One region of the Kribbella qitaiheensis genome, then DNA from elsewhere that is predicted to be linked to it. Evidence: riboswitches for the same ligand, from Rfam matches in the RefSeq annotation. Region 1 holds a riboswitch; the other holds the start of a gene.
The links. Region 1 has a riboswitch for glycine ahead of gcvP (aminomethyl-transferring glycine dehydrogenase). Riboswitches for the same ligand answer to the same signal wherever they lie in the genome.
Positions count from the first base shown of each region.

Region 1 (5,284 bases):
GGTCGCCGTACGCGCCGTCGATGCGGCGCACCGGCGGCCAGTACTTCGCGGTGCGGTCGACCGACTGCGGGAAGGCCGCCTCTTCGCGGGTGTAGGCGTGCTCCCACTTGTCGTTGATCACCGACGAGGCGGTGTGCGGCGCGTTCACCAGCGGGTTGTCGCCGGCCGGCCACTCCCCCGCCGCGACCCGGTCGACCTCGTGCTTGATCGCGATCATCGCGTCGCAGAAACGGTCCAGCTCACCGAGGTCTTCGGACTCGGTCGGCTCGACCATCAGGGTGCCCGCGACCGGGAACGACATCGTCGGCGCGTGGAAGCCGTAGTCGATCAGCCGCTTCGCGACGTCGTCGACGGTGATGCCGGTCTCCTTGGTCATCGGCCGCAGATCCAGGATGCACTCGTGCGCGACCAGCCCGTTCTCGCCGGTGTAGAGCACCGGGAAGGCGCCCTCGAGCCGCTTGGCGACGTAGTTCGCCGTCAGTACCGCGGCCTTGGTGGCAGCCGTCAGACCCTCGCCACCCATCATCCGGATGTAGGCCCACGAGATCGCCAGCACACCGGCCGAGCCGAACGGCGCGGCGCTGATCGGGCCGACACCGGTCTCGGGACCGGCCTGGTCGAGCAGCGGGTGGTTCGGCAGGTACGGCGCGAGGTGGGCCGCCACCGCGACCGGACCGACGCCGGGGCCGCCGCCACCGTGCGGGATGCAGAACGTCTTGTGCAGGTTCAGGTGGCTGACGTCGCCACCGAACTCGCCCGGCTTCGCCAACCCCAGCAGGGCGTTCAGGTTGGCGCCGTCGACGTACACCTGGCCGCCGTGGTCGTGGACGATCTGGCAGACCTCGGTCACGCTCTCCTCGTACACACCGTGCGTGGACGGGTAGGTGATCATGATCGCCGCGAGCTTGTCCGCGTGCTCGTCAGCCTTAGCCCGCAGGTCGTTGAGGTCGATCGTGCCATCATCGTTGCCCTTGACAACGACTACCCGCATGCCGGCCATCACCGCGGAGGCGGCATTGGTGCCGTGCGCGCTGGACGGGATCAGGCAGACGTTGCGGTCCTCGTTGCCCTGGGCCCGGTGGTACGAACGGATCGCGAGCAGGCCGGCGAGCTCGCCCTGGCTGCCCGCGTTCGGCTGCAGGGAGACCTTCGCGTAGCCGGTGACCTCGGCCAGCCAGCGCTCGAGCTGACTGATCAGCGTCACGTAGCCGGCCGCGTCCTCGATCGGCGCGAGCGGGTGCATGTCGGCGAACTCCGGCCAGGTGATCGCTTCCATCTCGGTGGTCGCGTTCAGCTTCATCGTGCAGGAGCCGAGCGGGATCATGCCGCGGTCGAGCGCGTAGTCGTAGTCGGACAGCTTGCGCAGGTACCGCAGCATCGCTGTCTCGGACCGGTGCGTGTTGAACACCGGGTGGGTCAGGTACTCGCTGGTCCGGACCACCGTCGCGGGCCAATCAGCGCCGGCCAGCGCTCCGTCGTACTGGACGCCGAAGGCGCGGCAGACCCGGCCGAGCGCGGTCGCGTCGGTCTTCTCGTCGCAGGAGATGCCGACGTGGTCCGCGTCGACGAGACGCAGCCAGATGCCGGTCTGCCGGGCGGCGTCGACGACATCGGCCGCACGACCCGGAACCTTGGCGAGCACGGTGTCGAAGAACTGGTCGTGCACGACCTCGACGCCACCCGCCTTGAGCGACGCGGCCAGGCTGTCGGCGTTGCTGTGGACCCGCTCGGCGATCGCCTTGAGGCCCTCGGGACCGTGGTACACGGCGTACATGGAGGCGACGACGGCGAGCAGCACCTGCGCAGTACAGATGTTCGACGTCGCCTTCTCACGACGGATGTGCTGCTCACGGGTCTGCAGTGCGAGCCTGTACGCCGGGGCGCCGTCCGCGTCGACCGAGACGCCGACCAGCCGGCCCGGGAGCGACCGCTCGAGGCCGGCTCGCACGGACATGAAGCCGGCGTGCGGACCGCCGTAGAACAGCGAGACGCCGAAGCGCTGGGACGAGCCGATCACGATGTCGGCGCCGGCCTCACCGGGCGCTTCGAGCAGGGTCAGCGCGAGCAGGTCGGACGCGACCGCGACGAGCGTCTCTTGTGCGTGCGCGGCTTCGATCAGCGGCTTGAGATCCCGTACTACGCCGCCCGAGCCCGGGTACTGCACCAGGAAACCGAAGAAGTCGCCCTCGGGCAGCCCATCGGTCGTGTCGGCGACGACGACCTCGATGTCGAGCGCCTCGGCGCGGGTCTGCACGACCGCGATCGTTTGCGCGAACGTGTCGGCGTCGACCAGGAACCGGTTGCTCTTGCCCTTCTTGTTCGACCGGTGCGCCAGCGTCATCGCCTCGGCGGGCCGCGGTGCCCTCGTCCAGCAGCGACGCGTTCGCGGTCGGCAGGCCGGTCAGGTCGGACACCACCGTCTGGAAGTTCAGCAGCGCCTCGAGGCGGCCCTGGGAGATCTCCGGCTGGTACGGCGTGTAGGCGGTGTACCAGGCCGGGTTCTCGACCAGCCGGCGGACGATCACCGACGGGGTGAAGGTGCCGTAGTACCCCTGGCCGATCATCGTGGTGGCGACGTTGTTGCGCGCGGCGAGCTGACGCAACTCGGTCAGTGCGTCCACCTCGGAGGCCGGCTCGGGCAGCCGGAGCGGCTCGGTGGTCCGGATCGACGCGGGGACGGCGGCATCGACGAGCGCGTCGACATCGGCGTACCCGAGGGCCTGGACCATCCGCGCGACCTCGTCCGGACGTGGCCCGATGTGCCGGTCGGCGAAGACAGCTGACACTTGCGGAAGGGATTGTTCAGTCATTGAGGAGGCTCCGTTGCTGACAATTGCCGGTGGCCTCCCCCTCTGTCACGCAGCGCACGCTTCAGAGTCGCCTAAGGCACTCGGTCCATGGGCCTGAGAGGTTCCGGGGAGGAATTGCCCCTTCGGCGCCCAACCAAACAACCCGGCTGAGACTCTCCCGAGTGCTGTGTACGGCTAGCTTGAGCCTACCTCAGCCGGTCATGCGGGCGCGGCGACGGGCAGCGAGCTCGTCGTTGGCGTGACTGTCGTCGGTGTCCGAGTGTGCGTCCAGACGCTCGGTCGGCAGCTCGGCCAGCGATCCCTCGACCTCGCGCCAGACACCGCCGAGTGCGATGCCGAAGACGCCCTGACCGCCGGCCAGCAGGTCGATGACCTCGTCCGGCGAGGTGCACATGTAGACCGAAGCGCCGTCGCTCATCAGCGTGATCTGGGTCAGGTCATCGATTCCACGCTTGCTCAGGTGGGCGATGGCACTGCGGATCTGCTGCAGCGAGATCCCGGCGTCGAGCAGGCGCTTGATCACCTTCAGCAACAGCACGTCGCGGAAGCCGTACAGCCGCTGCGTCCCGGAGCCGGTCGCCGGGCGCACGGACGGCGAAACCAGTCCGGTCCGGGCCCAGTAGTCGAGCTGGCGGTAGGTGATCCCGGCCGCGGCACACGCCGTCGGGCCGCGGAAGCCGACATCGTCAGGCATCGGCCTCAGGTCGTCATCGAACAGCAGGCCCTGTACGCCGGCGCTTGCGGCCGCCTCGGCGTGTGCTTCGGACGTCGACTGCGCCGTCAGATCAGTGTCGCCGGTGCGTGTCACGCCTGAGCCTCCCTGGGTACCGACTGGAACGGATCACATCCGTGGAGTTACAACACTCCACAACTCCTTCAAGGTAAGCCGTCGCTCAGGACCGGTCAACGACAACCGCTCCGAGCCGGTAGCGTGTCGCGCCCACAACTCGAATCGTTACCTGCCCGCCCTTGTACCAGGAGCGCTCAAACTCACGCCCCGTGACCGCTGAATGACAGGTTCGTACGGGAAGGTCAGCTCTTGTCGAAGTCTTCGGGTGTGACGTTGTCGAGGAATTCGCGGAAGCGTTCTACTTCCTCTTCCTCGACTACCTCTTCGTCGTCGGTCTCGCTCTCGGGGACCGGGATGCCGGCTTCGGCGAGGATCTCTTCGGTGCAGAACACCGGGGTGCCGGTACGCAGGGCCAGCGCGATCGAGTCGGACGGGCGGGCCGAGATCTCGGTCTTGTCGTCGAAGACGATGATCGCCTCGAAGACGCCGTCGGTGAGGTTCACGATCCGGACCTGGGTCAGCGTGTGCCCGAGGACGCGGATGGTCTCCGCGAACAGGTCGTGGGTCAGCGGCCTCGGTGGTTCCATCCCCTGCTGGGCGAACGCGATCGCACTCGCCTCGGCCGCGCCGATCCAGATCGGCAGGTACCGCTCGCCGCCGACCTCCCGGAGCAGCACGATCGGCTGACTCGAGGGCATCTCCACCCGTACTCCGACTACGTCGACTTCGCGCACAACTCCAGCCTACTCTGCGGGCCGGCCCGGGGATGGCCCACGGGGTGCGCCACCATCGGATCGGCTGGACAGATCCACCCGGAACCAGGAGCACTCAAGACGGAGCAGCGCCCAAGGCGAGCGTGCCCGAGCCGGGAGCAACGCCCGAGGCAAGCGTGGTCAGCGCTTGAGACGCGAGCGGACGAGTGCCGCGTGCAGGCGGACAGCCAGGGCGGCGAGCTCCTGGGTCTTGTCGTCGCGGCGGTGGCTCATCACTTGCTCGATCAAGCCCACCTCGCGGTCGGCCGCCGTACGGAAGGGTCGTAGATGCCGCGGCTCGATCCCGTACTGCGCGAACTCGGCGGCCGTCTTCGCGACCAGGATCGCGTCGCCGTCGTAGTGGTTGCCCCGAGCTACCACCAGGTTGTGGCTCTCCAGCTCGTCGAGCAGTTCCACACTGATGCCCGCGGCAACGCGAAGCTCCTCGCGGGTCAGCTTCAGCTCGGTCCCGTACGCCGCGAACTCCTCCGCCCCGGGCAATTCGGGCGGCCCGGGCAGATCCGACGGCGCCACCGGCGGCCCGCCGACCGAAGGCCGCAGCCCGCGGTCCATCGCACCGAGGTGTTCCTTGATCACCCGCAGCGGCAGGTACTGGTCGCGCTGGGCAGTCAGTACGTAGCGCACCCGCTCGATGTCGGCGGCGCTGAACTTGCGGTACCCGGACGCGGTCCGGGCCGGCGCCACCAGTCCCTCCGCTTCGAGGAAGCGGAGTTTGGAGATGGTGACGTCGGCGAACTCGGCCTGCAGGATTTGCAGCACCTCACCGATGCTGCTGCCACCAGCCGATGGCTCAGGCTTGGCCACTGGCGTAGTACACCAGGCGGTACTTGCCGATCTGGACCTCGTCGCCGTTGGACAGCAGGACCTCGTCGATCCGGTCCCGGTTCACGTAGGTCCCGTTCAGGCTGCCG
Region 1 is NZ_CP043661.1:7,724,675-7,729,958, reverse strand. It holds partial or broken gene gcvP (aminomethyl-transferring glycine dehydrogenase) at 1-2,810, opposite strand, end outside; glycine riboswitch at 2,882-2,980, opposite strand; gene F1D05_RS36595 (MerR family transcriptional regulator) at 3,001-3,618, opposite strand; gene F1D05_RS36590 (bifunctional nuclease family protein) at 3,843-4,334, opposite strand; gene F1D05_RS36585 (MerR family transcriptional regulator) at 4,494-5,177, opposite strand; gene F1D05_RS36580 (FHA domain-containing protein) at 5,164-5,284, opposite strand, start outside.

Region 2 (5,284 bases), 4.0 Mb from region 1:
TCCATGGCAGCCGCCGTCGCCGCGGATCTACCAGTACGACCTGGCCTCACTTCGCCGTCGGCGCCTCACCTACCGCCCCCAGTACGGCGTCTTGTGCACCGGCTGAGCGTTCCGCCGCCAGAAAACGCTCACCGGATGCACAGAGGCCGGCAGCCGACGCCGGCGCACCGCGCCCTTGTGCACGGCCTGAGCACGCGACCGGCCAAGAACACTCGGCCGGTGCACAAAGCCCCCTGTTTCGCGGTGTGCCAGGTGCTACCGGTTGAAAGCTGCTAAGCCTGCTCGCCGAGGGCGGGTCTGGCTCGTCCGCTGCCGGGTCCTTCGTCCGCTGCCGGACTTATAACGCGCTATCGGCCGAACATCGCATCAGCGGACCCGATCCCTGGCCCACCCGCACCCCGGGGAACCAGGTGGCGGCGAACCATGGTGGGCAGCACCAACCAGCGCCCGACGGAGCTGCGTGGGGATCTCAGCACTCGATTACGTTGACGGCTAGGCCGCCGCGGGAGGTCTCCTTGTATTTGATCTTCATGTCGGCGCCGGTTTCGCGCATGGTCTTGATCACCTTGTCGAGGGTGACGACATGGACGCCGTCGCCGTGCATCGCCATCCGGGCCGCGTTGATCGCCTTCACGGCCGCCATCGCGTTGCGTTCGATGCAGGGGATCTGGACCAGCCCGCCGACCGGGTCGCAGGTCAGGCCGAGGTTGTGCTCCATCGCGATCTCGGCCGCGTTCTCCACCTGCTCGGGACTGCCACCCAGTACTTCGCAGAGCCCGGCCGCCGCCATCGAGCAGGCAGACCCGACCTCACCCTGACACCCGACCTCAGCACCCGAGATCGACGCATTCTCCTTGTACAGAACGCCGATCGCAGCAGCGGTAAGCAGGAACCGGACAACCCCGTCATCAGTTGCCCCAGGCACGAATCGCCGGTAGTAGTGCAGTACGGCGGGAATGATGCCCGCAGCACCATTCGTCGGCGCCGTCACGATCCGCCCGCCGGACGCGTTCTGCTCGTTGACCGCGAGCGCGAACAGGTTGACCCAGTCCATCACCTTGAGCGGATCCACCGACCACGGATCACGCGTGAGCTTGCCGTGCAGCAGATGCGCCCGGCGCGGCACCTTCAGCCCACCCGGCAGGATCCCCTCGGTCTCGCAGCCCTCCTGCACGCAGTCCTGCATCACCTGCCAGATATGCAGCAACCCCGAACGGATCTCGGGCTCGGTCCGCCACGCCAGCTCGTTCGTCAGCATCACTTCGCTGATCGGCAGCTGCGACTCGCGGCAGCGGTCGAGCAACTCCGCCCCGCTGAGGAACGGGTACTTCAGCGGCGTCCGGTCCAGCACGATCCGGTCGCCGGCCGCGGCGTCCTCGTCGACGACGAACCCACCGCCGACCGAGTAGTAGGTGCGCTCACGCAGTACGGCGCCGTCGGCGGACCGGGCGACGAAGGTCATCCCGTTCGGGTGGTACGGCAGCGCCTTGCGCCGGTGCATCACCAGCTGGGTATCCGGGTCGAAGTCGATCTCGTGCTCGCCGACCAGCCGGAGCCGGCGCGCGGCCAAGATCCCCTTGACCCGCTCGTCGACGGACTTGGTGTCGACCGTCTCGGGATCTTCCCCCTCGAGCCCGAGCAGGACCGCCTTGTTGCTGCCGTGCCCGTGCCCGGTCGCGCCGAGTGAGCCGAACAGCTGCGACTCGACGGCCGTCGTACGGGTGAGCAGGCCGTCGGCGGCGAGGCCGAGAGCGAAGGTCCGGGCGGCTCGCATCGGTCCCACCGTGTGGGAACTCGACGGGCCGATCCCGATACTGAACAGATCGAAGACACTGATCGCCATGTGGAGGAATCCTTCCGGTCATCGTCGACCGTTTGGTTTGCCTCCCCGCTCTGTCAGACCTGACGTCTTCCAGAGGTGCCTCGCCCGTGCGGTGAAGGTGCCTGAGAGATTCTTGGGGAGAGTTGCTCCTACGGCGCCCGGGTCGTGCCCGGGTCTCTCCCGCACGGGTTCATGCGGCTGTGCGGTTGTTTTGTCGGACGCCGTGACCGTACGGCGCTCCGACAGCAGCCGTCAATCCAGCGATGGACCCGCTTCCCCCGAGCGATGGATCCGCGGCACCCCCGGGCACCCGGAGGCTGGTGCCATGACAACGATCGCCCGTACTGCGAACGCCACGTCGGCGCCCGGCTGGATGGCCTGGGCGCCGCGGCTCGCGCTGGGCTGGGCCGTCGCCTACGGCGCGATACGAGTGTGGTTCGCCACTGGCCACGCTCCCAACTGGATCCTCCCCAGCGACCTGCTGATCCCCGGCTGGGCATCGGTCGCGGGCCTGCCTGGCAAGCGCCGCCCTAGCAAGCGCCGCTCTGACCGGCGCGATCGACCATCGAGGGCGCTCGAAGGTACTGATCGCCACCACCTGGGCCGCAGCGGCTGGATGGGTCGCCGCCTGTGCCCTGTCCCTCCTGGACTTCGTCGGCGCGATCCTGCCCGGCCTCGGACTCCCCTTCGATCTCCCAGCACTGCTGAGCAGAGCAGGCGGTCTCACCGGCGCCCTCCTCCTCGGCGCCACCGCCCTGGCCCGCCAACGCCAACTGGACCCAAGCTGCCTGCAGTGCACCGGCACCGGCAGCCGCACCTTGCCGGCCAAGTGGGCAACCCTCGGTGCCTGGCTGGCAGTAGCCGGCTGCCTCGGACGCTTGGCCGCCCAGGCGGCTATCGGGTTCGACAGCACTCCATACGGCGAGGGCAACGCGATGCTGCTGTTCGAGGGCGGCTTCCTGCTCGCGGGTATAGCCCTCCCACTACTGCTGGTCTACCGGCCCGGCCAGGTGTTCCCCCGCTGGATGCTGCTGCTTCCAGGAGCCGGGCTGGGCGCCGGCATCACGGCGTACTTCGGGGCCGGCCTGATCCAGATGATCGTGGAGGCACTGCGCGGCGAACGCGCGTTCGCGGGCAGCGACCTGCCGACGGCCTTCTTCTGGGTGGCGGTGCCGTGCTATCTCGTTTGGGGACTCGGCCTGGCCACGGCGACGTACGGGTACTACACCCGGACTCGCAAGCCCTGCAAAGGCTGCGGCCGTTAGCGGGTCAGGCGGTTGGTGCGCTCGGCCCAGAGCTCGAAGAACCAGGTGAACAGGGGCGGGATGCTGGCGGCGAGCGCGAGCAGCGTGGTCGACCAGCTCCAGCGCAGCGGCTTGCGGACGACAGCCACCGTGATCACGTAGGCGACGAAGATCGTGCCGTGGATCGGCCCGAAGACCTTCACGCCGATCTCGTTGTCGGACAGCACGTACTTGAACAGCATGCCGATCAGCAGGCCGGTCCAGGAGACCGCCTCGGCGATCGCCACCGCACGGAACCAGGTCGCGTGCTTCGGCCGGACGGGCGCGTCGAGAGTCGTCTCAGTCATCAGGTCAGTGACCCTAACAAGTCCCCCAAGCCGGTCGGGGGATCGGCCAGGGGAGAACCCCGATGCGCCACGGAATCCGGTTGCCGAGGATCAGTACGTCCCCAACCGAAGGACGAGAAGGACAAGGAGCTCATCAAGGGCTCGCAATGCGCCACCTTGCAAGTGCCGGTCGACTGGAACCGCCCGAACGGACCGACCTTCGGACTCGCCCTCGCCCGCCGTACCGCGAAACAGGCGCGCGTGGGTTCGCTGGTGTTCGGACCAGGCGGGCCAGGCGATTCCGGCGTCGACCGGATCAGGACCGGAATGAGTCGTGCCTCGGTCTGCCCAAGGCGCCCAATCCCCAACAGGACTTGGAGATCCGCCACCTGAAGACGCCGATCCTGCTGTCCAACTCGATCCACGATCCGGCCACCGGCTACAACTGGGCAACGGACGTGGCTCGGCAGCTCGGCCGGAACGGCGTACTGCTGACCTACCAAGGCTGGGGACACGGCAGCTACAACAAGAGCCCGTGCGTCCAGTCCGCGATCGACGACTACCTGGTCTCCTTGAAGGTCCCTGCGCGTGGAAGCAGTTGCCCGGCCGTAGCACCGACCGGCTGACCCTCAGACCTGGACCAGGTGTGCTTCCTGGACCCTGGTGAGTTGGCGACCGGAGATCGCCTCGCCCGACAGCGACAGCAACTGGGCGCAGGCGATCTCGAGCGCCCGGGACTGGGTCGGGCAGCCGTCGACGAACCAGAACGGGTCGTCGTTCTGCAGGTCGTCCGCATCATCGATGTCGGCGAACCAGTGATGGTTCCCGCTGCAGACGCAGCGCACCACCCGCACTCGCAAGTTCATCGGTAAAGCTCCCCCGTACCTGGAACCGCCCTGGGTCCCCCCCGGGTCCCAGTCGGGGTCAGCCCGGCCGGCGCGTGGTCGCGGCCCCCCACTGCCACGCGCCGAGCCGAGTTTGACCCTCCCCCGCTCGCTACATCGTTCGCGGGCCCCCGAGTGTTACTGCAGGTGACCAGATTTTTTTAAGTGACTACTTCACTACGCGCAGTGATCACTCGACCTCCCCGACAGCATCAGCTCGGCAGGTTTGCCTTGACCCACTGCTCGAGGCCGGTGGCGGTGATCGGGAGGTCGGCGGTGAGGATCTCGGTGCGATCCGCGTGCACGACCACGTTGTCCTCGATCCGGATCCCGATGCCACGCAACTCGGGCGGCACCGTCTCGTCGTTCGGGTGGAAGTAGAGACCGGGCTCGACCGCGAGCGCCATCCCGACCGCCAGGTCCGCGGCGAAGTACGTCTCCGGCCGGGCCGCGTCGCAGTCGTGCACGTCGAGGCCGATGTAGTGGCCGAGTCCGCACACGACGTACCGGCGGTGCTGCTGTCCGTCCGGCCCGAGCGCCTCGTCCAGCGAGACGTCGATGAGCCCCCAGTCGCGCAGCCCTTCCACGAGCACGCGCATCGCTTCGTACTGGAAGGCCCTGTACGGCGCTCCCGGGCGGACCGCGTCGAGAGCGGCGAGCTGCGCCTGGTGAACCAGGTCGTACACCTGCCGCTGCGCATCCGTGTACTCACCGGTCACCGGGAACGTCCTGGTGACGTCAGCCGTGTAGAGCGTCCGGGTCTCCACGCCCGCGTCGAGCAGGATCACGTCGCCCTCACGGACGGCGCCGTCGTTCCGCACCCAGTGCAGCACCGGCGCATGGTTGCCAGCAGCAATGATCGAGGCATAGCCGACCCCGTTCCCGGCAGTCCGCGCGCGCCGGTCGAAGGTCCCCTCCAGCCAGCGCTCGCCACCCCCACGCACCGCCTCGGGCAGTTCGCGCGCCACATCGGCGAAGGCCTGCACACTCGCGGCGACGGCCTCGCGG
Region 2 is NZ_CP043661.1:3,767,444-3,772,727, forward strand. It holds gene F1D05_RS17505 (L-serine ammonia-lyase) at 470-1,843, opposite strand; glycine riboswitch at 1,923-2,015, opposite strand; gene F1D05_RS17510 (hypothetical protein) at 2,641-3,087, shown strand; gene F1D05_RS17515 (DUF3817 domain-containing protein) at 3,084-3,413, opposite strand; gene F1D05_RS43025 (alpha/beta hydrolase) at 3,767-4,018, shown strand; gene F1D05_RS17525 (hypothetical protein) at 4,022-4,258, opposite strand; gene F1D05_RS17530 (aminopeptidase P family protein) at 4,489-5,284, opposite strand, start outside.
Region 2: it holds a riboswitch for glycine, as region 1 does, so the genes downstream of both, F1D05_RS17505 (L-serine ammonia-lyase) here and gcvP (aminomethyl-transferring glycine dehydrogenase) in region 1, are expected to answer to the same signal.